DNA from 2 places in the Brevibacillus sp. NL20B1 genome. Region 2 is predicted to be linked to the other one. Evidence: riboswitches for the same ligand, from Rfam matches in the RefSeq annotation. Region 2 holds a riboswitch; the other holds the start of a gene.
The links. Region 2 has a riboswitch for thiamine pyrophosphate ahead of thiS (sulfur carrier protein ThiS). Riboswitches for the same ligand answer to the same signal wherever they lie in the genome.
Positions count from the first base shown of each region.

Region 1: linked by a shared signal. The riboswitch ahead of thiO (glycine oxidase ThiO) and the one ahead of thiS (sulfur carrier protein ThiS) in region 2 are both predicted to bind thiamine pyrophosphate.

Region 1 covers NZ_JAGTPT010000012.1:12,372-28,162, forward strand. Annotated here, with positions in the region: gene KDN35_RS09975 (ABC transporter permease) at 159-1,346, opposite strand; gene KDN35_RS09980 (ABC transporter ATP-binding protein) at 1,343-2,062, opposite strand; gene KDN35_RS09985 (efflux RND transporter periplasmic adaptor subunit) at 2,090-3,364, opposite strand; gene KDN35_RS09990 (glucose-6-phosphate isomerase) at 3,600-4,961, shown strand; gene KDN35_RS09995 (excisionase family DNA-binding protein) at 4,912-5,193, shown strand; TPP riboswitch at 5,256-5,368, shown strand; gene thiO (glycine oxidase ThiO) at 5,547-6,677, shown strand; gene KDN35_RS10005 (S1 domain-containing protein) at 6,757-7,701, shown strand; gene KDN35_RS10010 (YugN family protein) at 7,835-8,236, shown strand; gene KDN35_RS10015 (NUDIX domain-containing protein) at 8,406-8,855, shown strand; gene KDN35_RS10020 (NAD kinase) at 8,942-9,742, shown strand; gene KDN35_RS10025 (MOSC domain-containing protein) at 9,779-10,495, shown strand; gene KDN35_RS10030 (exonuclease domain-containing protein) at 10,532-11,257, opposite strand; gene KDN35_RS10035 (DUF294 nucleotidyltransferase-like domain-containing protein) at 11,270-12,436, opposite strand; gene KDN35_RS10040 (ammonium transporter) at 12,333-13,673, opposite strand; gene KDN35_RS10045 (histidine phosphatase family protein) at 13,920-14,477, shown strand; gene KDN35_RS10050 (hypothetical protein) at 14,567-14,725, opposite strand; gene KDN35_RS10055 (toprim domain-containing protein) at 14,877-15,263, shown strand; gene KDN35_RS10060 (hypothetical protein) at 15,299-15,505, shown strand; gene KDN35_RS10065 (undecaprenyl-diphosphate phosphatase) at 15,539-15,791, opposite strand, start outside.
Region 2 covers NZ_JAGTPT010000002.1:1,743-17,533, reverse strand. Annotated here, with positions in the region: gene tenA (thiaminase II) at 1-589, opposite strand, end outside; gene KDN35_RS01840 (acetylornithine deacetylase) at 598-1,866, opposite strand; gene KDN35_RS01835 (thiazole synthase) at 1,868-2,638, opposite strand; gene thiS (sulfur carrier protein ThiS) at 2,643-2,846, opposite strand; TPP riboswitch at 3,079-3,189, opposite strand; gene kapB (kinase-associated lipoprotein KapB) at 3,236-3,616, opposite strand; gene KDN35_RS01820 (alanyl-tRNA editing protein) at 3,653-4,864, opposite strand; gene KDN35_RS01815 (50S ribosomal protein L7ae) at 4,964-5,191, opposite strand; gene KDN35_RS01810 (glycoside hydrolase family 18 protein) at 5,296-6,579, opposite strand; gene KDN35_RS01805 (DUF779 domain-containing protein) at 6,748-7,122, opposite strand; gene adh (aldehyde dehydrogenase) at 7,156-8,676, opposite strand; gene KDN35_RS01795 (ACT domain-containing protein) at 8,898-9,410, opposite strand; gene KDN35_RS01790 (hypothetical protein) at 9,456-9,782, opposite strand; gene mnmA (tRNA 2-thiouridine(34) synthase MnmA) at 9,804-10,916, opposite strand; gene KDN35_RS01780 (hypothetical protein) at 11,128-11,373, opposite strand; gene KDN35_RS20045 (hypothetical protein) at 11,539-11,667, shown strand; gene KDN35_RS20220 (phospholipase A2 family protein) at 11,606-11,854, shown strand; gene KDN35_RS01770 (WG repeat-containing protein) at 11,908-13,632, opposite strand; gene KDN35_RS01765 (DUF2935 domain-containing protein) at 13,928-14,719, shown strand; gene KDN35_RS01760 (YolD-like family protein) at 14,821-15,099, opposite strand; gene KDN35_RS01755 (LexA family transcriptional regulator) at 15,159-15,401, opposite strand; gene KDN35_RS01750 (WYL domain-containing protein) at 15,385-15,606, opposite strand; gene KDN35_RS01745 (iron-containing alcohol dehydrogenase) at 15,775-15,791, opposite strand, start outside.

The DNA of each region.
Region 1 (15,791 bases), on a different contig from region 2:
TCTTCGTGCGGCGGCGAGACATGCTGATCTGATCAGTCTGCAATATGGAGTGCACTTCAGCGCTTACAGGTGCTTTTTTTGCGTTCGATTCGGGATATGTCCATCAGGCAGGCGGACGCTTCCGTGCGGTTGGGCGAAAGTGCCCCGCGAAGGCGTCGTTATTCGTATCGCAGCGCCTCGATCGGGTCCAGCTTGGCGGCCTTGTTGGCCGGGTAGAGGCCAAAGAAGATGCCGATCGCGCTGGAAAAGGCAAAGGCGATCAACACGCTGTTCCAGGACATGAGCGGCGGCAGTTTGGCAAAGTAGGAAATCAGCGCGGCGGTGCCAAGACCGAACAGGACGCCGATCAGCCCGCCAATCAGGCAGACGATCACCGACTCGATCAGAAACTGGACGAGAATGTCACTTCGTCGCGCTCCCAGCGCTTTGCGAATGCCAATCTCGCGGGTCCGCTCGGTGACGGAGACGAGCATGATGTTCATGACGCCCACGCCGCCGACGACCAGCGAAATGCCCGCGATCACGCTGAACACCGTCGTCAGTATGCCGGTCACCTGGTTGAACTGGCTGACCTGCTGCTGCATGCTCACGGCCCGGTAGTGGCTTTCTTTCTGGTGCTTGCGGCTCAGGTACTGGATCGCCTGCTGCATGGCGGCATTGACCGACTCCTTGTCGGTGGCCTTGCCGATCAGGTAGCTGACCCATGGCTCTTCGTAGCGGCTCTGGTCAAACCGGATGGGCAGGTAGGCGCTGTAGGACTGCTCCACGTCAAAGCGAAACTTGTCTTCCTTGAACGTGCCGATCACCACCAGCGAGGTGCTGCCCATGCGGACGCGCTGGCCCAACGGGTTCATCTGGCCGAACAGCTTCTGTGCCAGTTCTTCCTCCAGAACGATCACCGCCCGCAGTTCCTTGTCATCGGCGGCGCTGAAAAAACGTCCTTTGGACACTTTAATGGTCGGCTGCACCTTGGGAAAATCGGCCGTCGTGGCATACAGGTTGACGCGCTCTTCCTTTTTTGGTCCCTTGAGCATTGCCATGGATTGGTTCATCGGCACGATGTGTTCGATGTTGGGACTGATTTTGCTCAGCACGTCGGCGTCCTCTACCGTAAGGTCTTCCGGCGCATGCTCTTGCTTGCTGTTGTAATCAACAAAGACGTTGAACGAGTTTTGACCGAATTTCTCCATCTCGCTGATGATGGCTTTCTGTCCGCCTTCCCCCAGGGCGGTGACGGCGATCACTGAAGTAATCCCGATCACGATCCCCAGCATAGTCAAGCCGGAGCGCATCTTGTTTGCCCAAATGCCTTCCAGGGCGGTGCGAAAACTTTCCCAGACGTTCATGTCGTGATCACCTCGTCGGACGGAACGGCAATCAGCCGGTTTTCCACCCGTTCGTCGCGGATGATGACGCCGTCCTTGAATGTGACGATGCGTTCCGCGTGCTGGGCGATGTCCGGCTCGTGCGTAACCAGGATGATGGTGACGCCCTGGCTGTGCAGTTCCTGAAACATGGCCATGATTTCGGTGCCGGAGCGGCTGTCCAGGTTGCCGGTCGGCTCGTCAGCCAACAGGATGGACGGCCGATTTACCAGCGCGCGGGCAATGGCCACGCGCTGCCGCTGCCCCCCGGAGAGCTGTGTCGGCTTGTGGTGGACGCGTTCAGCCAGTCCGACCCGCTCCAGCGCTTCCAGTGCCCGTTTTCGCCGTTCCGACCGTCCTACACCGGCGTACATCATCGGCAGTTCCACGTTGTGCAGCGCCGTGGAACGGGGCAGGAGATTAAAGGATTGAAAGACGAAGCCGATTTTTTGATTGCGCACCTGCGCGAGCTGCTTGTCGGACAGTTTGCTGACTTCAATCCCGTCCAGCGTGTAGGTGCCGGAATCAGGTCTGTCGAGGCAGCCGAGCATGTTCATGAATGTCGATTTGCCGGAGCCGGACGGCCCCATGATGGCGACGAATTCCCCTTTTTCCACGGTGAGCGAGACACCTTTCAGGATGGGCAGTACCGACTCGCCCGTCTTGTACGATTTTGTCAGGCCTTCGACGTGCAGCATCGGTCGACCTCCTTTCTTCCGAACAGGTTAGATGCCCGAATTCTGCGGTTCCTCGGATGGGAGGACCGGTGCGTTCTCCTGGAGGGTGTCAAACGGACCGAGAATCACTTGTTCGTCCCCTTTCAATCCCGACGTGATCTCAGCGAACAGCTCGTTTTCCACGCCCACGGTCACTTTCCGCTTTTTCGCCGCGCCGTTTTCCGCCACCCAGACAAACGTGCTGCCGTCCGCTTCCTGCTGCACCGCTTCGATCGGCACCTGCCGGGCGTTGTCGATCTTTTGCACGGATATGTCGATGTCGACGTGAAAGCCAGGTTTCAAGGCGGACAAGTCTCCGCTTGGTTCCAGCGTCACTTTTACCCGGGTCTTTTCTCCTTGTCCCGAGCTGTTTGGCGTCGTGACGGCGATCGGGGAGATGCGGATCACCTTGGCGTTCAGCCTTTGCTTGCCCAGCGCGCTGCCTTCGATCACCGCAGTCTGCCCGAGTTTGATCTTGCTGACGTCGGACTCGTTGATGTCCGCTTCGATCAACAGGTGGTTCAGATTGGCGATCGTCAGGATTTCCGTTCCCTTGTTCACGTATTGGCTGTTTTCTGCGGCCCGGTCGATGACTGTGCCGTCGGTCGGGGCGACCAGCACGCTTTGCACGCGTTCTTTTTCCAACAGGGCCTTCTCCGCCAGGCGGGAGTTGATCTGTGCCTGCAGGGAGGCGATCTCTTCCTTGCGCGGCCCTTTTTGTTTCAGCGCGTACTGCTGCCTGGTCACGTTGAGTTGAGACAGCGCCGAGTCCAGCTGCGCCTTCGCCTTGTCCAGCTCCTGCTGGGTAGTGGCGCCTGACTCATGCAGCTGCCGGATGCGCTCGTACTCCCGTTTGGCATTGTCGTAATCCCGCTCCGCCTGGGCGACGCGCTCCCGCTCCTGCGCCAGTTCTTCCGGTTCGCTGCCGGCCTGTGCCTTGGACAGGTTGGCCCGGGCCAGTTCGATCTGCGCGTCGATCTCCATGATCCGGCTTTCCACGTCAGACGTGTCGATCTTGCCGATGACCTGTCCCTTTTTGACGACATCCCCCTCCTTCACGGCAAACTCGCGCAGGATTCCGCTGACATTGGCGTATACCCGTTGCTTGTCTGCGACAGTGACGATCCCGGAGGTGAGTACCTTGGTCTCCAGCGCGGCCGTGGTGACCTTTCCCACGCTTACAGGCATTCCTGCTCCCTGCGGTGAGCCCAACAGGGCCATGCTTGCGGCTCCCACGCCCAGTACGACAGCGACGGAGCCGACGATCCACCAGCGTTTTTTCATACGATCCTGTCTCCTTGATCCATCATGATATAAGATTCAAATGATAAGATTCGAATGGTTTTACGCGGCTGAAGGGAAAAGGTAACAATTGGGTTGGAATCGTTCACAAAATGTTCACAATTATGCGGCAGATTTCTTCGCCGCAGGACAGATCCGACTTCTTTCTCTGCCGGCTCAAAGGTAAACATGATAAGATGAGAAACAGATACAAACATGTCTTTTTATGGAGGGAACCATGAACCAAGTTCTTCGTTTCGACTGCTCGAATGCTCTGGGCTTTGTCCGGCCGCACGAATGGACACAGCTTGCCCCTGCAATCAAACAGGCACACGAGTTGTTGCACAACAAGACGGGGGCTGGCAGTGATTTTCTCGGCTGGGTCGATTTGCCCATTCACTATGACAAGGATGAATATGAACGGATCAAACAGGCAGCCGCGAAAATTCAAGCGGAGTCTGATGTGCTGCTGGTCATCGGGATCGGCGGTTCGTACCTGGGGGCCAAAGCCGTCGTGGATGTGCTGGGCCACCACTTTTACAACCTGCTGCCCAAGTCCAAACGGCGCACGCCGGAGATTTACTTCGTCGGCAACAATATCAGCCCGGTCTACGTCTCCCATCTGATGGATGTTCTCGAAGGGAAAGACGTGTCCATTAATGTCATCTCCAAATCGGGCACCACGACGGAACCGGCCATCGCGTTTCGTCTGTTCCGCGCCTGGTTGGAGAAAAAATACGGACGTGAGGAAGCGAAAAAACGCATCTACGCGACTACGGACAAGGCGAAAGGCGCGTTGAAACGGCTGGCTGACGAGGAAGGGTACGAAACGTTCGTCATCCCCGACGACGTCGGCGGACGCTACTCCGTGCTGACTGCAGTAGGTCTTTTGCCGATTGCCGTGAGCGGCGCCGATATCGATGCACTGATGCAGGGCGCTGCTGCTGCCCGCGAGCGTTACCTGACGCCTGTTCTGGAAGACAATCCGTGCTACCAGTACGCGGCTGTCCGCAACGCGCTCTACCGCAAAGGCAAAACCGTCGAGCTGCTGGTCAGCTACGAGCCGCAGTTCCGCTATTTTGCCGAGTGGTGGAAGCAGCTGTTCGGCGAGTCGGAGGGCAAGGACGGCAAGGGGATTTTTCCTGCATCTGCCGAGTTCTCCGCCGATCTGCACTCGCTGGGACAATACATCCAGGACGGCATGCGCCACCTGTTTGAAACAGTGGTGGCTGTGTCCAAGCCGGCGGTGGACGTTACGATCAGCGAAGATCCGGACGATCTCGACGGGTTGAATTTTCTCGCAGGCAAGGGCATGGACTTCGTCAACAAAAAAGCGTTTGAAGGAACGCTCCTGGCCCATGTGGACGGCGGCGTGCCCAACCTCGTGGTGGAAATTCCGGAAGCGACGGCCTACCATCTCGGTGAGCTGATCTACTTCTTTGAAAAGGCATGCGGCATTAGCGGATATCTGCTCGGGGTCAACCCGTTTGACCAACCCGGAGTGGAAGCCTACAAGGCGAACATGTTCGCCCTGCTGGGCAAACCGGGGTATGAACAGCAAAAAGCAGCACTGGAAGCGAGACTGCGTGGAAAGCAATAAGACGTACCTGACTGTGTCCGAGACCGCTGCCTACCTGGAACTGCCGGAGACGTTTATTCTGGAAAAAATCCGCGAGGGACGCATCCGTGCCGTTCACAACGGCGAAGAATACCTGATCAACAAGGACCAGTTTCAACATCATCTGGAACAGATCCGCAAACTGAGGGAATGGGAGGAGGCGACCCGAAACGAGCCCATTCCTGAAAGCTACGATGTGAAAGACGAGGACTGAGCGCCGCGCTCTTGCCAGGGAGCGGCCGCAAGTCTATACTGAAGGGTGTAAACGACATAACGGAAAGCTACTGGGGGAGTCCATCACGCAGGGCTGAGAGGACGGAAGCGATGACCGTCGACCCTTTGCACCTGATCCAGATCATGCTGGCGCAGGGAAGTGGTTGCAAGCAAAAGAGCTGTCTGTGTTTGCGGATGTGCATCGGCCCACCTTTCCTGCCGGGGAAGGTGGGCTTTTTGCATGCTTTCGTCCGGTGGGGCGGCATCAGCGGGGTGGCAGGAGAACAGCGCGTTTACCCAGGCTTCGCCGCTTGAGCAGGGCGGGGCGCAGTTCCATCGAGGAGAGGAAGAACCATGACGAATTGTTTGATTGTAGGCGGAGGCATCATCGGATTAAGTTTGGCTTACGAGCTGTCGCGGCGCGGGTTGTCCGTCACGGTGGCAGAGCAGGGGGCGTGGGGCGGCCAGGCGTCTTCCGCAGCGGCCGGCATGCTGGCTCCGCTCAAGGAATTTTCCCAGCCAGGCCCGCTGCTTGATTTGGGCATCGAGTCGCTTCGCCTCTACCCGGAATGGGCGGCGGAGCTGGAAGCAGAGGCGGGCAGAGATGTGCAGCTTTGCATCGACGGGCTGTTGACCGTGGCGTTGACGGAAGAGGAAGCGGAGCAGTTGCGCGCAAAGTTCACCTGGCAGCGGGAGAGCGGTTACGATGTCCGCTGGCTGACCGGAGCGGCCATCCGCGACGTTGAACCGCTGTTGACGGATCGGGCGATCGCGGCGATCCACTCGCCATCCGAAGGGCATGTCAACAACCGGATGCTGCTGCAGGCACTGGTGACGGCGTGCAAGCGGCGGGGCGTGACGCTGCTTTCCGGCTGCGTGGTGACGGGCTTCGTCGCGGAAGGAAGCCGGGTGGTGGGCGTCGAGACGACTGCGGGATCGCTCTTTGCCGACGAAACCATTATCGCCTCCGGGGCGTGGGCCGGCATCGCGATGGGCTGGCTGGGGCTGTCCATTCCCGTTCTCCCGGTGCGTGGACAGATCGCAGCGGTCGACTCGGCGGGGATTCCGCTGCAGACAGTGATTTTTGGCAGCACGGGCTATATCACGCCCAAACGGGACGGCAAAATCGTCCTCGGCGCTACGGAAGACGAGGCCGGCTTCCAGCGGGAGGTCACGCTGGAAGGCTTGACCGGCGTGCTGAACGGCGTGATGCCGTATGTGCCGGCGCTCTCATCGGCCCCGTTTTTGGAAGCATGGGCGGGACTGCGCCCGGCTACCGCCGACGGCAAACCATTGTTGGGGCCGGTGCCGGGATGGTCGGGATTGTCGCTCGCCGGCGGACACTTTCGCAACGGCATTCTGCTTTCTCCGATCACAGCCAAGCTGATGGCGGATTATCTGGAACAGGGACGGACAGAACGGCTGGAACCGTTTTTGCCCGAACGCTTTACGAGTGTCGTGTCACAAGGCCGCAAAATGGGCTAGACTTGCCTGGAAAAATAGACACCTCCCCACACGCAGGCGTATATCGTAATACAGAAACGACAAAAGGGGAGGAGTTTTCATGGAGTCGTCGCAAAAACAACTGTTTCAGGCTGAACCGGCGGCGGTCAGCATGTTAAAGGATATGCGTGAAACCGTGCAGGAGATTTGCAAGAAGCACGCGCGGCAAAAGGTACGGATCGAAGCGATGGACGGCCGCGTGTACGAGGGCAAAATTCTCGATGTTGACGATTTCCACGTCTACGTGGAAATTGAGGAAAACGATGAGGGGCCGGCCGATGTTATGGGAGCTGTGGAGCCGGTCTCCAGCCGGTATCCGCAAAAATCACGACCGCAAGACGGATGTCCGCCTCGGGAGAGTGCCGTCAGTCCATACGGTACGACAGGTCCCAACGTCAGTCCGTACGGGATGGTAAGTCCCTACGAGATGGGGCCCGGCGTCAGTCCGTACGGGATGGTGAGTCCCTACGAGGTGGGGCCGAATGTCAGTCCATATGGGATGGTAAGCCCATACGAGATGGGGCCTGACGTCAGTCCGTACGGGATGGTAAGTCCCTACGAGGTGGGGCCCAACGTCAGTCCGTACGGGATGGTAAGTCCCTACGAGACCGGCCCCGCTGAGAGTCCGTACGGGATGGTGAGTCCCTTTGAGTCAGCCGGTCCGTCCGGCAAATCTGAGGGAGTGGTGAGCCCCTACGAGCAAACCGCACCGTTTGAACAACCTGCCGAAATGGTAAGTCCGTACGAAGCGGTCAGTCCCTACGAAACCGCTGGACCCCAGGGCAACGTCACGCTGCAAAACAACATCAATTTGTACGGCAACCCGTATTCCCAGGTAAGCCCGTATACTGATTTCAGTCCATACCCATACCCCAGCTATCCATACTTCTACCCTGTTCCGTTCGGCGTGTTCAGAGTGCCTGTTCACAAGAAGAAAAAGCGCCGTTGCCGCCGCAAGGTGATTCCTCTGGCGCTGTTTACCCTGCTGTCGATTTCCCTCATTTGACCATAACACCAGCACGAAGCCTCTGCCGGGCTGTATCCGGCGGGAGGCTTTTTCCATTTTCACCGATGTTTGAGTACAACCGCGCCGTTTGTCGCACACTACCGGGTAGAATCCGAAAAAGGCAGGGATGGAGATGCAACCGATTGAAAGCAGTTTGGCGGGTACGAGAGGCACGTTTGGATTCTTTCGCGAATCGCTCGAACCGGACGGCTTTACCCTGGCCAACTGGGATTACCACCGGGGGTATTTTGACCGCAAGCTGGACGATCAGGGGATGGTGTATCTGCGGCTGCCGGTGACGGTCATGGAAGGGGAACTGGACAGCCCGGACGCCTGGTTGGAACTGGGGACGCCGTTTGTGCTGAAACACGTCTACCAGACCGGTGTGGAGGAAGACATCGGATATTACTCGCCTGTCGCCTCGGCTGCCATGAACCAGTTTCAGGAGCCGGTGGACAAGGACGCACCTGTGGAACAGGTCTGGATGCGCAAGGCGGAGGCGATTGTCCGGGAGTTGGAAAAACGGTTTGCCTAGCATTAACGGGCCCAGAATAGGGCCCGTTTTTTGCGAATAACACCGGATTGCAATTCCTGATTCTGCCATCTGGCACTGCGCTGACCTGCCGTGTGCCTGCTATGGCGGTGGATTTCGCGGTAGTGTAGAATGGTAGCAACAGGAATGGAATCACAGGGAGTGGAAAACGATGGCCTGGTACTACCCGCTGCTCAAACTGTATTGGCGTATCCGCAGGCCGCTGACGCTGGGTGTCCGGCTGATTGTCACGGACGATGAAAAAGGCGTGCTGCTGGTGCGCCACACGTATGTGAGCGGATGGTATTTGCCGGGCGGAGGAGTGAAAAAGGGAGAGACGTTTTTGGAGGCGGCCCGGCGTGAGCTGTGGGAAGAGTGCGGCATAGAGGCGAGCGAGATGAGGATCTGCCACCTCTACTACAGCGAGCGGGAAGGGAAGCGGGATCACATCGCGCTGTTCCACGTCACCCGGTACCGCCAGCATGAACGGCCAAAGTCTGACCCGGAAGTGGCGGATATGCGCTTTTTTGCTTGGTCAGAATTGCCGGAGCAGTTGTCGCCTGCGACGAGGCGGCGGCTGGAGGAGTTTCGCTCCGGCCGTTTTGCGGCGGAGCGCTGGTAGCCCGCGTCGGCATCCCGGCCACCGGAGTGTTCCTGTAACATTGTGAATAGCAGGCATGTATGTGCGTAAAGTGAGGGTAGACCACCATGAAAATTGCCACCGTACTGCGGAATGACGACTACTCCCGGGAGGTAGAACGGGAGCTGAAGGAAAAACTGCTGGGCGAGGACAGCCCGTACTGCTTTGTCCGGGAAGAGGGCGAGACGCCTGATCTCGTGCTCTCCATCGGCGGGGACGGAACGCTGTTGGAAGCGGTGCATCAATACGGCTTTGAACCGACATACGTCGGCATCCACACCGGCCATTTGGGCTTTTACGCGGACTGGCGGCCAAACGAGCTGGATGCGTTCGTACAGGCTCTCAAAGAGCAGACGAAGCCGTTTGTCGCCGAATACCCCACCGTTTCGTGCCGCATTCTGACCCGCGACGGCCGCATCATTCACAAATGGGCGCTCAACGAACTGGTGATCCGCAATGCGTCCCTGTCCACGCTGGTGGCCTGTGTGTACATAAACGGCGACGAGTTTGAGACGTTTCGCGGAGACGGCCTGATCGTCTCTTCCCCGTCTGGAAGCACGGCGTACAACAAAGCGGTGAACGGAGCGCTCGTCCATCCTTCCATCGAAGCGATTCAGCTCTCGGAGATCGCATCGATCAACAATCAGGCCTACCGGACGATCAACAGCTCGCTGGTGCTGCCCAAGCACCACGAGGTCGAACTGATCGTGATGAATCCACAGATCATGATCGGGTTGGACCGGGAGCAGGCAGTCTGGCAGGACGTGTGCTCCATCACCTGCCGCGTCGGCGTGGACAAAGTGAAGTTTGCCCGCTACAAGCGGCTCACGTTTTGGAGCCGGGTGCGCAATTCGTTCATTACGGGATAGAGAAACGCTGGAAAACAGGCGGAGGAGGCGGCTGGGATGAAAAAAGCGGGGACGCTTGCGGCGATTTTTCGTCATCCCGTCAAGGCTATGGGCGGCGAGCGGCTGACGACGTGCCGCGTGGACGCATTTGGCGTGTACGGCGACCGGGGCTATTACTTCCGGGACAGGAACGGCAAGTATCTCAGTGCGGATGCAGTTCCGGGCGTCTTGGGCTTCACCGCCCGGCTGGCAGCGGAGAGCGGCGAGGACGCCTATCCGGAGGTGCGCGTGACCGCGCCGGACGGTACCGTGTACGGCTGGGAGGAGACGCTGTTCGCCAGGGTGGCTGAGACGACGGGACGGCCGGTGACTGCTGTGCGCAGCACACCGCGTGAAGGCGGAGAAAACTGGGAAGATCACATCCTGCTGGTGACCGATGCCTCGCTGCGGGAGATCGCCCGCCTGATTGGCCGGGAGAGTCTGGACCCTCGCCGCTTTCGGGCCAATTTTGTAGTCGTGCTGGATGAGGACACGCCGTTTGCCGAGGATGCCTGGCTGGGCAGGCGGCTGCGCATCAATGACGTGGAACTGCAGGTGAACAAGCCTTGCGAACGCTGCATCTCCATCAACATCGACCCGGATACGCTGGAGCTGCATCCGGCTGTGCTGAAAACGGTGGTAAAGCGGCACCGCAACCACTTCGGCGTGTACGCGTCCGTCGTCACCCAGGGGCGGGTGTCGGAAGGCGACGAGGTATTTGTGGAAGAACCATGACGGAAGGCTGTCCGACAAGACTGACGGACAGCCTTTTTATCTGAGTTCCTCGTAGATCTCCCCCAAATCGGTATATCCCTGCTCAATCGCCTTTCTCAGGTAGATCCCCCAGAGCGAGGCGGCGGCGACGGCATCGCAGTAGGCGTGGTGACGGCGGGAGATGTGAATGCCGTGGGCGGCGCACAGGGCGTCCAGCGAGCTGTTGCCGATCACCTCGCCCGACACGCGGACCAACAGCATGGTGTCCAGCAGCCGATGCGTAAACCGCCGGCGGCCATGTTTCCATAACGCCGCCCGAAAAAACTGCCGCTCGTGGCGGGAGTGGTGGGCGACCAGCGGCCGGTCGCCGACAAACTGGAAAAAGCGCTGGAGCGCGGCAGCCGGATCGGGCGCGGTGCGAACCATCTCGTCGCGTATCCCGGTAAGGGAGGCGATGTGGGGAGGAATCGGCCGGCCGGGGTCGACCAGGCTGTAAAACGATTCTCCCAAAAGCAGTTGGTCTCCCCGCATCGCCACGGCACCGATGGAGAGGATGGTGTCACCGCGGTCAGGGGAAAAGCCAGTCGTCTCCAGATCGACGACGACCACTTCCAAATCGGCGAGCGGCAGCCGGCCCTCCGCTTCCTTTCGTTCGCGCCGCAGCGAGCGGAGAAAGGCGATTAGCCCCGGATTGCCAAGGTCCCGGTCCGCTGACGGCATTCGAACTGTCTCAGCGGCCCGGCTCATCTGCCGCAAGCGTTCCCACAGGTCTCTGGTGTGCATGCCGGCACCTCCCTATTCCGGGTACGCGGCCAGCATTTTTTTTGTCCATTTCTGCAACCGCAGCGCCAGCTTCATTGCCTCGCGCAGCATTGAGAGCGTATCCGACGACAACTCCGACAGTTTGACGTAGCTGTTGCTGGCGTAGGTGCCGTCCCGCCAGTGCAGCGGAGCGATCAGCCTAAGGCCCAGCAGCAGCCGGAAGTGGTGCTCCACCTCCCGGCAAAACGCCACCGGCCAGATGCCTGCTTCCCGCAGGGCAGCCAGCCGCTCCAGCGTGGAGGCGGCGTGAATGCCGTGAGCCAGGGCGAAGTGGCGGACGACGTTGACGATCGGCAGATACACGCCGTATTTTAGGTTGATCGCGCCCTGGTAGCGGCCGGTGATGTCCGGAGCGATCCGGCCCAGCCACGTGAGCGGAATCCGGTGGAAGCGGGTGTTGCTCACAAGCCTGCCGATCAGAATCGGGTTGTGGGCGAGCAGCCTCCGGTACTGCTTGATCAGCGGGGCGACCACATCCGGCTCCCCCCAGAGGATGCGGGCGTCGCCCACCAACAGGAGATAGCGGGCGTGCTCCCACACCGGATCGGCAGCCCAGGCGGCGAGGCGCTCCATCCATTGGTCCGTGCTGCCGCGCCAGCGGGCCGACACGCAGGTGACGTTGCCCCGGCAGGGCGGATAGCCTACTTGTTCCAAGCCCTGCACGATGGCAGCCCCCAGCAGGTGAAAGTAGTTTTCCACACGCTCCATCTCCCGTTTGTCCATGCCGTCAAGAATCCGGTAGACAAGTCCGTTGTCCTGATCGCTGATGACGGCCTGTTCGCTTCGCCCGCCGCTGCCAAACTGGAGAAAGGCGAACGGGACGGGCGGCGTGCCTACGCCCATTTTCGCCAGGTGGCGCACGGCGAGCAGCACGCCCTGGCGGATCACCTTGTCGTGGATCAGATTGACAGTCACGGCGTACGGTGCCATTTCCCCGGCCCGATTCATCCCTTCCAACCGGGACAGGTTCAAGAGCTCCCGGCGCAGGGAGAGCAGTTCCTGAAACGAACCGGCGTCCGCGATGCGGTGACAATCCTCAAGTGAGAGAATGAGTGGATCGCCTTTGTGGGGCGGAAACGTAAGGGCGTTCCGATTGCAGCAGTTCGGGATATCCGTATCCCCCGTGTTCGCTAAGGTCAAGGCCCATCACCTCTTCTTCTTCGGTTACGCGAAGTCCCATCGTTTTCTTCATGATGGCGAGAATGACGTACGAAGCGACAAGCACATACACCAGCGCGGCAAATACACCCAACGCCTGAACGCCCAGTTGGTGGAAGCCGCCGCCGTAGAACAGGCCCGGCATCCCGACGCCCACTTTTTCTACCAGGGCGGGAGCGGCAAAAAAGCCGTTGGACAGCGTTCCCCAGATGCCGGCGATGCCGTGGACGGAGAAGGCGTAGATTGGATCGTCAATGCCCATCCGATCAAACCAGATGGCAGTATAGAATGTAAGAATACCTGCCACGGACCCGATGACAATCGCAGCCCACGGTTCCACAAACGCGCAGGAAGCGGTGATTGCCACCAGGGCGGCCAGCACGCCGTTCAGCATGCTCGGGATGTCTGCTTTCCCCGTGACAGCCCACGCGATGCCCAGAGCGGCAACCGCACCGGACGCGGCCGCGAGGTTGGTCGTCAGCGCCACATGGCCAAAGAGGCCGGAGACGGAGCCAAACGCAGACCCCGCGTTGAAGCCAAACCAGCCAATCCACAAGATGATGACCCCCAGCGTGGTGTAGACCTGATTGTGACCGGGTATCAAGTTGGAACTGCCGTCTTTGTTGTACTTGCCGAGGCGCGGCTTGAGCAGGATGGTGGCGACGAGAGCGGCGGTTGCTCCGGTCAGGTGGACGACCGTCGATCCGGCAAAATCCTGTTTGCCGTGGTCCGCCAGCCATCCGCCCCCCCAGATCCAATGGCCGACAACCGGATAAATTAAGATCGTATACAATATTCCGAAAACGACGTAGACAGAAAGTTTGGCGCGCTCGGCGAAGCCGCCCCAGGCGATGGAGAGGGAGACGCCGGCAAAAGCCAGTTGAAACAGGAACTTGATCCCGACCGGAATGTTGGCGAAGGAAAGGGATTCGTAGGCCGCAGCCGCCTGTTCCTCCGTTCCGTTGAAGAAAAAGCCGGTCAGTCCGATGAACGAATTGCCGTTGCCAAACGTCAGGCCGAAGCCCAGGGCCCAAAACGCCAAGGTGCAGATTCCAAACGTCAGGACCGTCTTGCCGGCGATGTGTCCGGCGTTTTTCATGCGCGTCGACCCAGCCTCCAACAGCGCGAATCCGGCCTGCATGAAGATCACCAAAATGGCGGAGACCATCACCCAGGTGGCATCCACTGCGGAAGCGAGAAGAGGCAGTGTCGGTTCCATGCAATCCACTCCTTTTCTGTGTCAGATAATCTGACATGTTAATTTTTATGTTAGATTATATGACGTGAGATGGTGGAATGCAATCATTTTTTCGCAAGGCTCGTACATCTCTGCAAAGAAATGAAATGATGACAATCACTGCACCGTCCGGGACGAACATGTCGGTGTCGGGTTAAGGTACACGTCAAGATGGATTCGAAATGATACAATAAAACAAAATATGGGAATCCCTGGGGGGAGCATCTGATGGGAACCAATCTGTATCTTGTGCGGCACGCCCATTCCGTTTATACGCCGGATGAAAGAAACCGGCCATTGTCCGAGCGCGGCTGCCTGGACGCGAAAAAAGTAACCGAATTGCTCAAGCGGAAAAACGTCGATCATGTCATATCAAGTCCGTACAGACGAGCGATTCAAACCGTCGAAGGCATAGCCCATTCCATTGGGAAAGCGGTGGAGATCGAGGAAGGGTTCAAGGAAAGAATCTTGTCTGAAAAACCCGTGGAGGATTTTCAATACGCCGTCGCACGGGTGTGGGAAGACGAGCATTTTTCATGGGAAGGCGGGGAGTCGAATGCCGCTGCCCAAAAGAGGGGAATCAAAGCAATCGAGCAGGTTTTAACCAGGTTTTCCGGAAAGAACGTCGTCATCGGCACCCATGGCAATTTGATGGCATTAATCATGAATGTGTTTGACAAACGGTACGATTATCATTTCTGGCAACAACTTTCCATGCCCGATATCTACCGATTGTCATTTGACGGCACAGAATTGCGGGAGGTCAGCAGGGTGTGGGAAGGCTGACAAAACGGGTACGTGCGGGAAGCGATTCGCTCCCTCGGTACCAAAACAGCCGCCTTGTATAAGACGGCTGTATGAGAGACAAGCGGTCCTTACATGGGCCGGGGCTCGGGCTGCTCCTTCTGCTTGCGCTGCTGCGAAGTTCCCTGGTTGTCTTCCGTGTGCGTGTCGTCAGCGATTGTGCTGCTCGTCAGGCCGGTGACAGCCAAGCCTTTCTGGTTCAAATTTTTGGCGCTTTTCCACTGTGCCATGGTGCACGCTCCTTTCCCCCTGGTTCACCTTTAGCTTCCCCCGGCAGGCGTCTGTGTTACGCAGCCAGATGTTCCCGGCGGTCTATTTCCGGCCGCTTTTGGAACGGGTATACTAAACGTATCACCTCGCTGGAAAAGGAGGCGTGGCCGCGTGGAAGAACGTGTCATTATTGTCGAGGGAAAAACGGACAGGGAGCGGCTTCTGCAGGTTTTGGCCGAACCGGTATTGATTTACTGCACATACGGGTCGTACAGCACGGACAAGGCGGGGCGGCTTGCGGAAAAACTGGAGACGGCCGACGAGGTGTACGTGTTTACGGATGAGGACCACAGTGGAAAAAAATTGCGCAGGCAGCTATCGGACGATTTTCCCCACGCCCAGCATTTGCATACAAGGCGGATGTTTGCCCAGGTGGCCAACACACCGTTGGATGTGCTGGCCGAAATTCTGGAGCGGGCGGGCTTTCAGGTGCAGGACCGACAGCGGGACCCGGAAGTTTGGCCGGACGGGGATAAGAAGCGGCCGCAGGGGCAATAACAACAGTATCTGCACAAGTTGGAGGTGTCTGTTGGTTGCGCAGTCTGGTCGCCTTTATCAACCGGATGAACATCGGGATCTGGCTGTTGGGCATTTTTGTCGCTCACGTCCTGCTCTACCTGTTATTGGGGACCGCCACCTGGCTGGCCACATCGCTCCTGGCTACGGCGTTTTACGGCCTCGTGCTGCTGGTGGCCAAACTGGTGGCCAGCCGGTACGGAGACAAGGAGCACATAAAGTGAAAGAGCCGGCGGCAGCGCCGGCTTATTGTTTGGCTATCCGCCGAAATACTGCATGCCGAGGATGATAATGCCCAGGACCCAGACATAAACGGCAAAGCCTTTCATCGAGCCGGTGCTGATGATCTTCAGCATCCAGCGTATGGCCACGTATCCGGCGATGGCGGCACACATCGTACCCACCAGCATCGGAATCATCGCGTCCGTTTCCACCGGTTGCCTGACCAGCTTGAGCGTCTGCAGTCCGGTAGCTCCCAGAATGGCCGGAAGCGACAGCAAAAAAGAAAAG
Region 2 (15,791 bases):
GACGGTTCAGCTCCCGTTCACTTTTGCCTTCCGCCAGTTGATCCATCAGTCCGATCAGCCACTGTGCATGTTGGCCGAACTCGTCGGAGCTGTAGGTGCGCACCCACTCACCGTAGAGCGGATGATCCAGTGCGCCGTCCACCTGCGCCAGTTGCTTGCCGATCTCCCAATAGCTCCACGTGCAGGGAAGAACGGCGCTGACCAGTTCGGCGAGCGTGCCTTGGTGGGCTACTTTCAGCATGTAGCTGGTGTAGGCCAGCATGACAAATGACGGCTCGGTCGCCTCCAGTTCTTCGCGGGAAATCCCGAAGCGGGCAGCGTACTGCCGGTGCAGTTCCATCTCGTAATGAAGCGTCGACTCCTGCAGGGCGGCAAATCTGGCGCTGGTGGCCAGATCGTCTGCCTTGGTACTGGCGATTGCGAACAGTTTGGCGTAGTCGATCAGGTAGACGTAATCCTGCTTCAGGTAAAACCGGAACGATTCAACCGGCAGACTGCCGTCGCCCAAGCCGGTTACGAACGGATGACGATGCGAACGCTCCCAAATCGGAGCGACGCGATTCAACAGGCGCTCTGTAAAAGTGGCCACGAGGACATTCACTCCTTTTCCGTGTTGCACCAGTCTGCGAGAAACCGGGCCATGATTTGCGCAAAGCGGACCAGTTCGTCTGGATCGATCGACTCGTCAACGGCATGGGCCTGGGACAGCTCGCCGGGTCCGAAGATCACCGCCGGAATGCCGGCGTGGGCAAACCAGCCTGCGTCCGTTACCGTTCCGGACATGTCCACCACAGGTGTACGCTGCATCACCGCCTGATAGGCCTGCTTCAGTCTGGACAGCGCCGGATGGTTTTGATCCAATTCCAGCGAGGGGAAAATCTCGCCCCGCTCTTCGATCATCGACCGTCCTCCCCACCGGAATGTGGGCGGGTGGTCCCGCAGCCACGGGTCAGCCGCAGCCGCCGCCTGCACATGGGCTTCGATTTCTTGAATGATCGCTTCATGCGATTCGTTGGGGTAAAAATGGACGGTGATCCACAGCGCGCAGCGGTCGGCGATAAATGCCGCATGCCGACCGCCCTCGATGACCGCGGGGTTGATCGTGTTGCTGCCCGGCGAAAATCCCGGGTACGACTTCATCACTGCCCAGTGGCGTTCCAGCTCCTGCAGCGAGGCGATGATCTTCATCATCTTTTCGATCGCGGAGGCACCGTGCACGCGTCCGCCGGCATGGATGGTTTTTGCCCGCATCCCGTCGTGCAGGGTGACGGGGCTTTCTACCGTGATCCAGCCGGTAATCACACCGCCCTGTCCCTGCATGTGCAGGTGGCTGGTGTCCACCACGACGGCGTAGTCGGCGGAATAGCCCCGTTCGATGGCGGAGAGAGTGCCTGCTTCCCCCGCTTCTTCGCCGATCACCGATTGAAAAATCAGGTCGCCTTTCAGCTCGATTCCGTGCTCGCGCAGCATCCGGATGGCAAACAGGCTGGCTGCCAGCCCGCCTTTCATGTCGGCGACGCCGCGTCCGTACAGGCGTCCGTCCCGGCCCCGGGTAAGCGTAAACGGCGGATAGGTCCAGCCGCTGTCGTCGCCCACTTCCGCCACGTCTATATGTCCGTTGATGATCAGGCTGTGCGCCCGCTCCGGCGCAGTGCCCCGCAGGCGGCCCACCACGTTGTCATCGCCGGGAAAGACCGGCCAGCGATCTACCTCAAAGCCCAGCTCGTCCAGTTTTCGGGCGATCAGGCTCTGCGCGCCGCCGCTGTTGCGGGCAGGCGGGCTGACCGTGGGATGAGCGACGAGTTCGGCCAGCAGGGCAAACAACTCTTCTCTCCGCTCGGCTATAGCTGCCGTGACGCGTTCCACGTTATTCAATCATCCCTTCTGTCGGACTGCTGGCCGAGGCGTAACGCTTTTTCGGGATGCGCCCGGCGAGGAAACCCTTGCGCCCCGCCTCCACGGCCAATTTCATCGCTTCGGCCATCAGCACCGGGTTGTCTGCCAGCGCCACGGCCGTGTTCAGCAGGACGCCGTCCGCACCCAACTCCATCGCCTTGGCGCAGTCGGCCGGAGACCCGATGCCCGCGTCCACGATAACCGGAACCTTGGCGTCTTCGATGATGAAGCGCAGGTTGTGCTCATTGAGAATCCCTTGGCCGGAACCGATCGGAGACGCTCCCGGCATGACTGCGTGCACACCCACTTCCTGCAGCCGCTTGGCGAGAATCGGGTCATCGTTGGTGTAGGTCAATACGATGAAGCCTTCTTGCACCAGGATGCGGGATGCCTCCAAGGTGCCGATCGGATCAGGCAGAAGCGTCTTGGGATCGCCGATCACTTCCACCTTGATCATGTCGCACAGCCCCGACGCCTTGGCCAGCCGGGCGATCCGCACCGCCTCCTCGGCCGTGTAAGCGCCTGCCGTGTTTGGCAGCAGGGTGAATTTTTTCAAATCCAACCGTTCCAAAAAGTTGGGCGCGTGCGGATCTTCCAAATTGAGCCGGCGCACGGCAAAGGTAAGGATCTCCGCTTCCGATACTGCCACCGCCTGGGTCTGCGTGTCCAAATCGGGAAATTTACCGGTTCCCAGCAAGAGGCGGGAACGAAACTCATACGGTCCAATTTTCAATGTATCCATCTTGTCAGCCTCCTCCGACAAAGTGAACGATTTCGATTCGATCGCCGTCTGCGACTGGCGTGGTTTCATAACGGGCGCGGTCGACAATCTCGCCGTTGCGCTCCACGACCACGATCTTTTCCTGCAGTTGGTAGGACATTAGCAGGGCTCTGACAGTATTAACCTCGTCGTCCAGCTCCACGCGTTTGCCGTTCAACTGTACCAGCATGGTCCCCCTCCTTTCGTCAGCGCCGTCGGGAATGGCCGGCCGCTTGTCGTCTTCCAGCCGATAAAAAAACGGCTTCCCTGCCTGACCGAAGTCCAGACAGAAGAAGCCGTTTGCACCGATGTCGGGCGGACGGCAAACAAAAAAACCATCCGCCACGGATGGTTTTGGTTATGCATGTGCAGTGATCGCACTTCGGTCCGCGTGTCGCGGCACGAAATCACGACAGTGCGTTAATGCAGCCGATACCTCTTCCTCCGCTGGCATGACCCAGGTCAGGTTCAACGGTCAGTAACACATTCGTTACAATCTCAGCCGACTATGCTCGGCCCCCGTTTGGTATTTGCGCTATGCAGTTTTGCTTGCTCGACTACTACAGTAGCACGCTGCCCTTAGTTTGTAAAGGTCTCCTTGCGCAGTGCCTCCAACTCGTCGAGACAGCGCTGGGCCCACGTGACCATTTTGCGCAGTTTGTCCATCTCCCGCTCCAAAGCGGTCTGAACCGATTCCTTGTAGTCGGGCACCGCTCCACCGTAACGGATCACGGTCTGACTGGGCACCATGATCTTTTCCTGATAAGACAGCGCGGGACGCTGATGAAACAGCGGCACATCCACCTCGTATGGGTTGTGCAGGTCGCCCTGCGTCGGGTATTTCAATACCGCAAGCACCTTGACCAGCAGTTTGTCCCCGTGATTTTCCAACACTTCCGTCACGTATTCGCCCGTTCTGTAGGAGACGCGTACCAAATCTCCCGTTTGCCACAGCGACATGTCTATCTCTCCTTTCTTGAAAAAGCGTCAGTCCTGTTATACCCTGATCGATTCTTCCAGCAGCCGGCAGGCGTGTGCCAGCACCGCTTCCGCAGGAAGAATCGGCGCGCCCCCTCCCTGGGCCAGCGCAGGATTGCCGCCTCCTTTGCCGTCGATCAAGGGCAGCGTATCCTTGAGCAACTGGTTCATCGGCAGCGCCACCTGCTCGCCGCGAGCGAACAGAATCTGCAGCTTGTCTCCCTCGGCCGCGAACAGACAGACCGCGTCCGCTGCCTGTGCCGTTACCAGTTTGGCGAGCTGCTGCAGCTGCTGCATGCTCCGGCCAGCCCACACGGCCTTCACCAGCCGTACGTCAGACAGCGGTACCGCCTGCGCCAGCAGAGACTGCGCTTCTCCTTCGAGCAATTGTGTTTCTTTTTCCTCCAGCGCCGCTTTCAGCTGCTCCCGTTCTGTCACCAGCCGCTGTACCTGCTCGGCCAACTCCGGCTCGCCGGCACTCAGCGTGCGGGTCAACTCACGCAGCAGCAGATGCTTGCGGGAATAGTCGGCGAGAGCCCGCCAACCGCAGAGGAACGTGACCCGGATGTTGCCGCGGTGCCGCTCCCACCCGATGATTTTAATCGGCCCCACTTCGCCGGTCCGAGCCGGATGGGTGCCGCCGCAGGGGTTGTAGTCAAAGTCCGGGATAATTACCACACGAATGTTTTCGCTGACGGTTGGCTGTTTGCAAAGAGGCATGAGGGCCAGTTCAGCGTCCGTGACAAACCGTGCCTCGATGGGCCGGTTTTCCAGCACGATGCGGTTGGCCAGGGCTTCTACCTGCTCCGCCTGCTGAATGGACAGCTCATCCAACCGGACATCAATGGTGACGTAATCCCTGCCGAGGTGAAAGGCGACGGTCTCTGCCCCCAGTACCTCGACAAACGACGCCGAGAGGATGTGCTGCCCGGCGTGCTGCTGCATGTGATCAAACCGCCTGGGCCAATCGATTTGGCCCGCAATCTGCTGCCGCTCCTGGGGCAGCGGAGCTTCCAAGCGGTGGCGGATGTCACCGTCCACTTCCACCACGTCGATGACGCGGATGCCGCCCAGCTCGCCCAAATCGCAGGGCTGCCCTCCCCCTGTCGGGTAAAAGGCAGTGCGGTCCAGCACCACGTACGGTGTCCCGTCGGGTTCCGTCCCCCATTTCAGCACGCTTGCTTCAAAGGTGTGCAAATACGGATCGTCATAGTACAATCGGTTGTTCATAGCCGCTCCTTACTGCCGATTTTTGTCTTCCAGCAGGTTTTATCCATTTCGCTTCACGCAAGTCTCCCTCGTCCGGATACTGCCGTATGTACGTGTCGCTCAGCCGGCCAGTCGCGCCAGTTTTTGCTCCCGTTCTGCTCGTTCCTCCGGCGAAGCGAGATCGTATTTTTTCAACAAATGAAACAGTTCGTTCAACGTCTCCTGGGACAGCGGCGTTGCGAGCAATTCCTCAAGACGGGCTGCCAGCGCTTCGGGCAGGTAGGGCGTCTGCTCCGCCAGCTTCGCCCGCACGTCTTCCACGCTGTGATTCAGTCTGCATTCTCCCATATGCCCTCTCCTTCTTCCGTTTTGCACCATCATACCATGAGTGGCAGGCGAAGAAAAAGGCGTACGCCCCGTTCGGAGGTACGCCTTTTGTTTCTGCGTAGTCTTCACACTCGTTTGCGAACGCGAAAATTGTCTTCGATCAACAGCCAGTTTTGCGGAAACGGCAGCCCCAATTTCCAGTAGCTGACGCCGCGCAGGCCCAGTTCCTTGACCAGGTTGAACTTGGCCTGGATCGAACGGGCGTCTTCGAACCAGACGCGATGGCGGTTCTGATCGTCGTCCGTGTACTCGAAAAACGGCGCCTGCGCTTGATAATCGTACTGAATGTTGACGTTCCGCTCCCGTGCCAACGCGATTGCCGCCTGCGGGCTGAGGGAGCGAGCGGTCGTGCCGGGCTGGAAGGGCAGCCTCCAGTCGTACCCGTACAAATTCTGGCCCATCAAGATTTTGTTGGCGGGCATTTCCGTCAAGGCGTACTCCAGGACCCGGCGTACGGGACCAATGGGCGAAACCGGCATGGGCGGACCGCCGCTGTATCCCCATTCGTACGTCATGATCACGACAAAGTCGACGATTTCTCCGATTGCCCGGTAGTCGTGGGCGGGGTACCAAAGACCAGGCTGATCTGCTCTGGTCTTGGGTGCCAGGGCGGCGGAGACCATTTTTCCCACTGCGCTCGCCCGCTGGCGGGCGCGTCGCAAAAAGCGGACGTAGGCGTCCCGATCAGCAGCAGGCAGAGCTTCCAAGTCGAAGTGTATGTCGCCAAAACCAAGCCGCTGCGATGTACTGATGATGTTGTCCAGCAGCCGGTTTTGCACTGACATGTCGTTCAACACCAGGCTGCCCAGATCTGAACTGAACCGTTCCCCCTCCAGATTGGTGACCACCATCATCAGGACGTTCCGATTCTCCCGGGCAATCTGCGCAAAGTCATTTAGCGGCGGGGGCGACAGCGTGCCGTCCCGCCTGATCCGAAAGCTGAACGGCGCCAGATACGTCAGATGCGGCGCCGCTCTGCGCACGTCTGCCTCCAATGCCGGGGTCACCGTTCGCCGCGGCTCGGCATAGGCGTTAAAGTCAGCCGCCGGTCGCGGGCGCGGCGGAATGAACAACCGCATCCCTACCTGCAGGGGACGGAATTGTGAAATTTGATTGGCCCGGGCCAGTTCCGCGGCACTGATGCCAAAACGCTGGCCAATGGTGTACAGCGTATCACCCTGCCTCACCCAGTAATAGCTGCCCCGGATGGGGATCACCAGCGCCTGTCCGACGACAAGCCTGCCGGGATCAGGGAGCTCATTGGCCCGCGCGATCGCTTCGACAGACGAATCGTACGCCTGGGCGATGCCTGACAGTGTCTGTCCCGGCTGCACCACATGAATTTGCATGCGCCTCCTCCTTCGCGTTTTGTCTCTCTCTTCCATGTATTCAATGCGAGGCAGATAGGTGTTTGTCTCGCCCAAACGCTCACACGTTTGCCGCAAAAAAAGCATCCCGAAGATGATCCTCCGGGATGCTTTGTTACTTGCTTCGGAAGTTTACCGCGCCGCCGCTTGTCACAGCTCGCCAGATTCTTTTAACGTGCGGATCTCCTCGTCGGTAAACACCCGCGAGCGGGTGAGAAAGCGGACGCCCTCCGGCCCTTCCAGGGAGAACATGCCCCCTCTCCCCGGCACCACGTCGATGATGAGCTGCGTGTGCTTCCAGTATTCGTACTGGGCGGCGCTCATGTAAAACGGCGTCTCGCCGATCTCGCCCAACAGCACGTCGTTTTCCCCGATGAGAAATTCTCCGCGCGGATAGCACATCGGCGAGCTGCCATCGCAGCAACCGCCCGACTGGTGGAACAACAGCGGTCCGTACCTCTCCTTCAGCCGCTCGATCAACCGCAGCGCCGCTTCTGTTGCCAGCACTTTCGGCACTGTGCCCATGCGCTTCCTCCTTTTACAGGGGCTTTGTCTCGCTCAGAACAATCCGAGCGCATCCGGGCTGTAGCTGACCAACAGGTTTTTCGTCTGCTGATAGTGCTCAAGCATCATCTTGTGCGTCTCGCGGCCAATGCCGGATACCTTGTACCCGCCAAACGCGGCATGCGCCGGATAGGCGTGGTAGCAGTTGGTCCAGACGCGGCCGGCCTGGATCTCGCGCCCCATCCGGTACGCCAGATTCACGTCGCGGGTCCAAACGCCTGCCCCCAGCCCGTACAGCGTGTCGTTGGCCAGTTCCAGCGCTTCCTCCTGGTTCCGGAAGGTGGCCACGGAGACGACCGGGCCGAAGATCTCTTCCTGGAAAATGCGCATCTTGTTATGCCCTTTGAACACGGTCGGCTTGACGTAGTACCCGTCTTTCAGCTCGCCGGGAAGGATGTTCCGCTCGCCGCCGATCAGACACTGAGCCCCTTCCTGTCTGCCGATGTCGAGGTAGGAGAGGATTTTTTCCAATTGTTCCGCCGACGCCTGCGCACCGATCATCGTCTCTGTGTCGAGCGGGTTGCCCTGCTTGATCGCCGCAACGCGGGCCAGCGCTTTTTCCATGAACCGGTCGTATATCGACTCCTGGATAAAGGCGCGTGACGGGCACGTGCAGACCTCGCCCTGATTGAGCGCAAACATGACGAATCCTTCCACCGCTTTGTTGAAAAACGCGTCATCCTTGGCGCAGACGTCCTCAAAGAAGATGTTTGGCGACTTGCCGCCCAACTCCAGCGTCACCGGGATGATGTTTTGCGACGCGTACTGCATGATCAGGCGGCCGGTCGTCGTCTCCCCTGTAAAGGCAATTTTGGCGATCCGGTTGCTGGTGGCCAGCGGTTTGCCGGCTTCCAGTCCAAAGCCGTTGACCACATTGACGACACCGGGCGGAATGAGGTCCTGCACCAGTTCGAGGAAGACCAGAACGGACGCGGGCGTCTGTTCGGCCGGCTTCAACACGACGCAGTTGCCTGCGGCGAGTGCCGGAGCCAGTTTCCATACGGCCATCAGCAGCGGAAAGTTCCACGGGATGATTTGACCGACGACGCCGAGCGGCTCGTGGAAATGGTAGGCCACCGTGTGCTCGTCGATTTGGCTGATGCTTCCTTCCTGGGCCCGGATGCAGCCGGCAAAGTAGCGGAAATGATCGATCGCCAGCGGCAGATCGGCTGCCAGCGCCTCGCGAATCGGCTTGCCGTTGTCCCACGTTTCCGCTACGGCCAGCATTTCCAGATTGGCTTCCATGCGGTCGGCGATTTTGTTCAAGAGGGCCGCCCGCTCTGCCGGTGATGTGCGCCCCCACGCTGCTTTTGCCTCATGAGCCGCATCCAGCGCCAATTCAATATCGTCCGCCGTGGAGCGCGGCACTTCGCAAAATGCCCGTCCCGTTATGGGCGTGACATTTTCAAAGTACTCCCCTTTTACCGGCGGAACCCATTTCCCTCCGATAAAATTTTCGTACCGCTTTTTGAACGAAACCTTTGCCCCTGGTTGTCCCGGCTGCGCGTAGATCATCGATGGCCACTCCTCCTCTTACATTTTCATGTTCATCCCTTTTATACATATGAGGGGAGCGGACAAATCAGAAGCGTTTCTCCCAGCCCGGGTCTCGTACAATTTGGAGGGGCCCGATTTTGGCCACCAGACCGAATACAGCCCCGTCCCGCTCATCCATCTGCTGATGTACAAATGATGTACAAAAAACAGCCGCCCGCGGTTGCGGACGGCCGTGTGCTTCATTGGAGGGAAATCACGCGGGTGATCTGCGGCAGTTTCTCAATGGCAGTGACCACGTCAGGCGTAATGGCTTCGTCGGTAACGGACACGAGCAGCGCGTTTTTCCCTTTTTGCTCTCGGGAGACATTCAATTTGGAGATGTTGATTTGATTGTCGGCTAATATGCGGGACACGTCGTAAATCACGCCGGGATAATCATTATGATAGACGAGCAGTCCGTGCGATTGCGGCGGAATCCGGCATGGACAGTAATTGATCTCGGCAATGTACACCTCCCGCCAGTCCTGGGCGATCGTGTACTTGTTGCCTCCCACCCGGACAACAGCCAGATGGTTGGCGTACTCCCCCGAACTGGTCTGTACCGGTACGTCGGCACCCAGTCCTTCCACCAACGCCTTGGCAATGGCATCGCGTTGCTCGTATGCCAGGATCGTCAGCGACGCTCCCGCCAGATTTGGCTCCAGCCTGCGGATCAGGCTTGCCAGGTCGCGCAGTTGTTCCGCATTGATCATGTTCATGCACTCACATCCCCTGTCATCTCTTTGTTTTCTCGGGTGTTACCTGGGGAGAATCCACGCTTCTTCCTCTTTGATGATCGAGGAATGATTGATCGAGCGATACCACGCCGTCAAGGTGTTGCCGTCCTTTTCGTACGTGATTTTGTAGATCGTGTTTCCTTTTCCGCTCTTCTCAAACGGGCTCTCATCCACAGGGACGACGGTAATGGCTGTCACCTTTCCCCCTTGGCTGGCGATCTTTTCGTGAATCATCGACACGTGCTCCTGACTTGTGGTGTACAAGCCCATGTAGGCCAGTCCCCCGATGAGTATCGCTCCCAGCAAAAACGAAACGATGATCAGCTTTGATTTCTGTGTCGCTTCCACGTTCCGATTCTCCCATCCGCGTTAATTCTCTGCATCCAGCCGCGTCACCTGGTCGATGATTCCGCCGCCGAGGCACTCCTCCCCGTTGTAGAAGACAACGGCTTGTCCCGGCGTAACCGCTTTTTGCGGCTGATCAAAGACGACCTCCACGGTGTTGCCTTCGCGAAGATGCACCGTCACACCTTGATCCGGTTGTCGGTAGCGAAACTTGGCTGTACAGGTAAAGGAAGACTCCGGCTCCTTGCCGCTGATCCAGTTCACGTCAGTAGCGATCAGACTGGTAGAGTAAAGGCGGGGATGGCCGGCCCCTTCGGCGACAATCAGCACGTTGCGCTCCAAATCCTTGTCAACCACAAACCACGGTTGGCCGGTCTTTCCGTGTCCGCCGCCGATACCCAGCCCCTGCCGCTGTCCCAGGGTGTAATACATCAAGCCATCGTGGCGGCCGATCACTTCGCCGTCCACCGTTTCGATGTTCCCCGGTTTGGCGGGCAGATAGTTTTGCAGAAACTCGCGGAAATTGCGCTCCCCGATGAAACAGATCCCGGTGCTGTCCTTCTTCTTGGCGGTGGCCAGCCCCGCTTTTTCCGCGATCTCCCGCACCTGCGGCTTGGTCAGGGAACCGAGCGGAAACATCGTTTTGGACAATTGGTGCTGATTCAGGGCGTTGAGAAAGTAGGACTGATCCTTGTTGGTGTCAACACCGCGCAGCAGCCGATACGCTCCGTCCCGGTACTCCACCCGGGCATAGTGGCCGGTCGCAATGTAATCGGCGCCGAGGTCCATCACCTTGTCGAGCAGTTCGCCAAACTTGATTTCCCGGTTGCACATGACATCCGGGTTGGGCGTGCGTCCCCGTTTATATTCATCCAAAAAATACTGGAAGACTTTCTCCATGTATTCTTTTTCAAAGTTAACCGTGTAGTACGGGATGCCTATTTGTTCGCAGACGCGCCGGACGTCCTGGAAGTCTTCTTCCGCCGTGCAGTGGCCAAATTCATCGGTATCATCCCAGTTTTTCATAAAGATGCCGATGACGTCGTATCCCTGTTGTTTCAGCAGGTAAGCCGTCACGGAGGAGTCGACCCCACCGGACATGCCGACGACGACGCGCGTGTCTTCTGGTCGCTTCATGGTCTTTCTCCTCTTTTCACTAAGGTTCCTTATCAGCATACCACGTTTTCAGCGACAATTCATGTGTAGAAACAAAGCGAAGTGCGAATGGTTGACTGCACCTTTCTATTTTGTGTTTGAGGCGGAAAACGTTTCGTACTGTGTACAACGCAAAGACAGATGGGGACGCTCTTCCCGGCGGGTGTTCCACTTCCTTTGCCTTGTCTGCGGGTTACCGGTTTTTAAGCGTTCGTTCAATGTGGCGAATCGCCTTCCAATAGGCTGCTTCGTCCAGTCGCCCCTGCTCACGCTGCCACTCGATGTAATTGCGCAGGGAGAGGAGGTCGATCCAGGCCTCCTTGGACTGCGGGTTGTCTCCCGGCACCTCGCCGGTAATTTCGCCTTCCCGCACCAGCTTGGCCATTTTTGTGGGATGGATGCCGATTTGATAGGCGATCTGGTATAATGCCGTCTTCATGGAATTCTCTCCTTCGTCAAACGCTTCGGCCCTGTACAGGGAAGCTGGCTTGTCCTCTTCATTCTGCCAGTCTTGACGCCGGCTGCCAATCCCCGAACTGTCAATGGTGAAAAAGCAGCGTCAGTCGATCAGATAAGCGTACAATCACTTTTGGCGAAACCCGATATGGTAGTAGTAACTCTTTCCATGGCGGTGATGCGAAGTGCCAATCCGCAAGCGGCGTTTTGGATCAATTCCCTGTTTTTACGGAAACTGGTGCGGTCCCGGCTGTTCTGGGCCAAATCCGCCCATTGACGAGATAGACTGGTGCTGCATGATGCACGACAAGTGTTACCAAAAACGCGGCTATTTTGCGTGCAGCTGCGACAGAAAAATGGTGAAATGCCTGAAGCGGTGCATTGATCACAAGACGGAGAACGGGCGAATCGCCTATCTCATGTATCTGTATTTTTGCAAAAGCATCTGCGATCCCAAGCGCTAAGCGATCAACCGCCTGGGATCGTTATCTGGTCATGAAGTCATTCGCCCCTCACTTCATTGGATCAGGTCAGTTCCAGCCACTTGTTTCATTACGTAGTTTCCTTTTTTATCAATATAGATTTGATCGTTCGACCCGTCCGGCGTCACAAGCGCCAAACCGTCTTGAAAACTGCGTGCATGGGAAAATTGCGGCGAAATCACCCATGTTCCGGTTTTGTCGATAAATCCGTCTTTCCCCTTGACGCGGACGCGCGCCAGCCCCTCGGAGAATGACTCTGCTTCATCAAACTGTGCCGGGATCACCATTTTTCCGGTCTTGTCAATATAACCGAATCGGTATCCGATCCTGACCATTGCCAGGCCGTCAGAAAAATCCGTGGCATAGTCACCTGTTTGATTGCGGGTGTCAAACGTCGGTGAAATGACGGTCTTTCCTGTTTTGTCGATATACCCGTACTTCCCGCTGATCATAACCCGGGCCAATCCTTCATGAAAGTCAAACAACCGCGGCTTGCCGCTGTAATTGTAATTGAGCCCCTCCACTGAAAATTGCGGCTTGATGACGTAGGCACCGTTTTTGCCGATATAGCCGTACCGACCGTTTCGCGCTACCGCGGCCAGGCCTTCGTGAAAGTCGTTGGCGATGTCAAATTGCGGTTTGACGACCACCTTTCCGTTTTGGTCGATATACCCCCACAGGTTGCCGACCCGCGCGGCGGCAAGTCCTTCCTGAAACGGCATGACCTCGTCATACGCTGCCGAGACAAACTTGCCGCTTTTGTTGATGAAGGCGTACTTGTTCCCTTGTGTAATGACAGCAAGCCCCTCTTGAAAATCGACGCCTCTGTCATACTCGTAGGCAGACCCCAGCGGATAGACAGGGTTGATGGCCCACTTCCCTTGTTTATTGATGTACCCGTACTTGTAACCGACCCGCGCGGCAGCCAGTCCCTCACTGAAATCTTTCACATCATCAAACTGCAGGGGAATCGCCAATTCGCCATTGGCTCCGACAAATCCCCATTTGCCGTTGAAGTATACCGCCCCCAATCCATCCCGAAACGGTCTGGCATTGCTAAACTGCGGATCGACCAGGACACGACCCGCAGCATCCATGTATCCCCATTTGCCGTTTTGGGTGAACGGGTACAATTTCTCACTCGGCGGAATGAGCGGAGTGGACGGCTGATCGGGCGCCGGTTTGGCTTGGACGATGGACTTGTCCGCCAGATTCTTGATGAATTGAACCGCTTCTGTCCGGGTGAGATACGATTCCTTGGCAAAGCCGGTCAAGCTGGCTGTTTCCCCCCGCCCTTTGACCAGCCCTTGGTTGTACAAATACTGGATCGCGTTGTTCGTGTCGTAACGGAAGCCCTGCGAGGCAGCAATCAGTTTGGCTACACTGCCCCGTTTGATCGGACGAGCCGACTGAGCACGGGACACCGGCCAATGATACGCTTCGGCCTGACGATAATAAACGTCAGCCCAGTATGTACCTGCAGGCTGAAGCGTCAGTGCGTTTCCGTGGTTAGCGTAATAACGGAGCAGCATCGCCAAAAATTCGCTTTCCTTGACGTACTGATCCGGTTTGAAGGTGCGGTCCGGGAAACCGGAAACCAAACGCTGCTCCACACCCCATCTGATCGTATCGTACCCCCAGTAGGCCGAGGTGACGTCCTGAAACGTAACGGACTCCGCCGCAGCCGTCAAACCGACGCTGCTCCACGCCAAAACGCCGGCGACTACCATCTTCAAGCAGTGTTTTCTGTACTTCTTCAAGTAACTTCTCCCTCTTTCGTCAAATGTGTTGCAAAATGTTAAGACGCCAATGAAATGGAAAAGTTCCGGTTGCCAGTTTCCAGCACAAAACATTTTTGGGCGTGAGCGTCCAAGTTCGCACTTTTTCAAAATGTAGGCGTAAGCCCAGTCCACGACCTGGGTATTGGCATAGAGATACATCGTACTTGCAAATACAAAGGAGTCGTCTGCGGATGCGAATCCACGCTGGGAACTGTCCATTCCCAGTGGCCAGGATTGCGCGAAGCGACACAAAAATGCATGGGGGAGTTACCGTATGGCAGATACATTTGTGAGTCGGTCGTTAGATGAAATCAGATTTTGGTCAAGAATCATGAAAGAACATTCCCTGTTCCTTAAATTGGGGTTTCGTTATGACGATACCAAATTAATCGACGAAGCCAATCGGTTTTACAACATTTTTGAAGACATTGAAAATCAGGCCCATGCCTTCTCGCCGGATGCAGACCCGCAAAGAATTTTCGAATTTAACAATGTCGTTCACCATGCGGTTTGTCACATTTGGAAGTTCAAACGAAGAGTCCTTGACTTGATTATTCGCTGCAAGATTGGGGGAAATAATTTTCCCTTGTTGGTCGATCATATCAGCAGGGAAGCTGCCTATTTCATGAATCGATTAGAGCAATTAAATACGGGAACCCTTGATCCCTTGCCCGATGCCATCATTAATGAAAATGTATTTTTCCTCAGAATCATGGCAGACCACGCCAAATTTATCAACCACTTGCTTGATCCTTCCGAAAGAAAACTTGTCGAACAGGCTCGTGAGTTTAGCCATGACTTTGATCAACTCCTTTATCAAGCGATTGACCTCAACTCCATGCGGCCTCAGTCACAAACCCTTCCTCTCCTTGAACAATTTGTCGATCAAAATCGCGTTTCCGTACGTCAATTGCGCGACTTCAAGAAGACAGCACGTGAACTGATTGAGGCATGCAGAATAAAAAGCATAATCCCGCCGCTGCTCGCTGATCACGTATTCAGAGAAGCATCGCGCTTTCTCGAAATCCTGGATGCATTTGAGGTGGCTTTGTCCTCCTCGAAATAAAGAGAACGTCATATCGGTCTGTAAGCATGATGAATCCACCCCCACCCCCATAATGGGGGTTTCAACATTTTACAACATTTGAACCAAGTGAGCTGTAGGAGTCAACCGGTGTACGATTTCGTCACACGCACGACATCCTCGATCTGAATCCACACAGAATCCCAATCACTGACCAGCAGGAACCGTCGTTCGTCAGCGTCAATCTGCTTTACGCTCCCCCATGCCGTTTCAAACACGCCGCGTCCTGCGGATATTTCCCGGAACCATGTAACGCTGATCGCGTAGTCGTACTGCGTAGCGTCATAGATACGAAAACAGTTTTCATCATAGTCGATCTCGTCAACAACCGGTCTCTCTGCAAGCCCTTCATCCGCGTTCACAGGCCCGCTTTCTGTTTTTTTCTCCGGCTGTACCATCCGCGCGGTTCTGAACCAATCTCCTATTTTCTGCCCCATCTAGATGTCTCCTTTCGTTCCCACGCTTCCAACAGCTTGATGTCGTTCGGGTGTGAGCGAACCCATTGGATGTACCCTTCCCGTGCCAAAATGGCCAGTACCTCCATGACACCGGCGCGGCTACGACCTGTTTTCACGCACAGTTCATCCACGTTCGGCGTTCGCCTGCGCCCAACAGAAAAGTTGGCGATGATGCGGAGCACCTTCCGTTCAATATCCTGCAGCACGCTGTTTCACCACTGGAACTGCAGCGAGGATGTTGTCAACGGAGAAGATGCGAAACGCCCGACGCGCAAAACAGTAGGCTTTTACACGCCCCCTGCTGATCTCATGAATTCGGACAGTTCGCTTCGACGTTCGCCCATGGCGATCCAGATAGATGATCTCGACTAGCTGACCGCTGTTCATATAGCGCTGCAGGTACCCGATCATCGTCATTCCTCCTGTATATACGAACATTTGTTTGTATTATATGCGAACATGAGGCGAACATGCAAGAAAAAATGCCCCACTGTCCGTGGAGCATGTGTTCGTTCACCATTGTCAGCCCATTGTGGTGATTGCGTCAGAAGTGCAGCGCTTCAATTGTTTCCGGCATTCTTACGACCGATACGCCT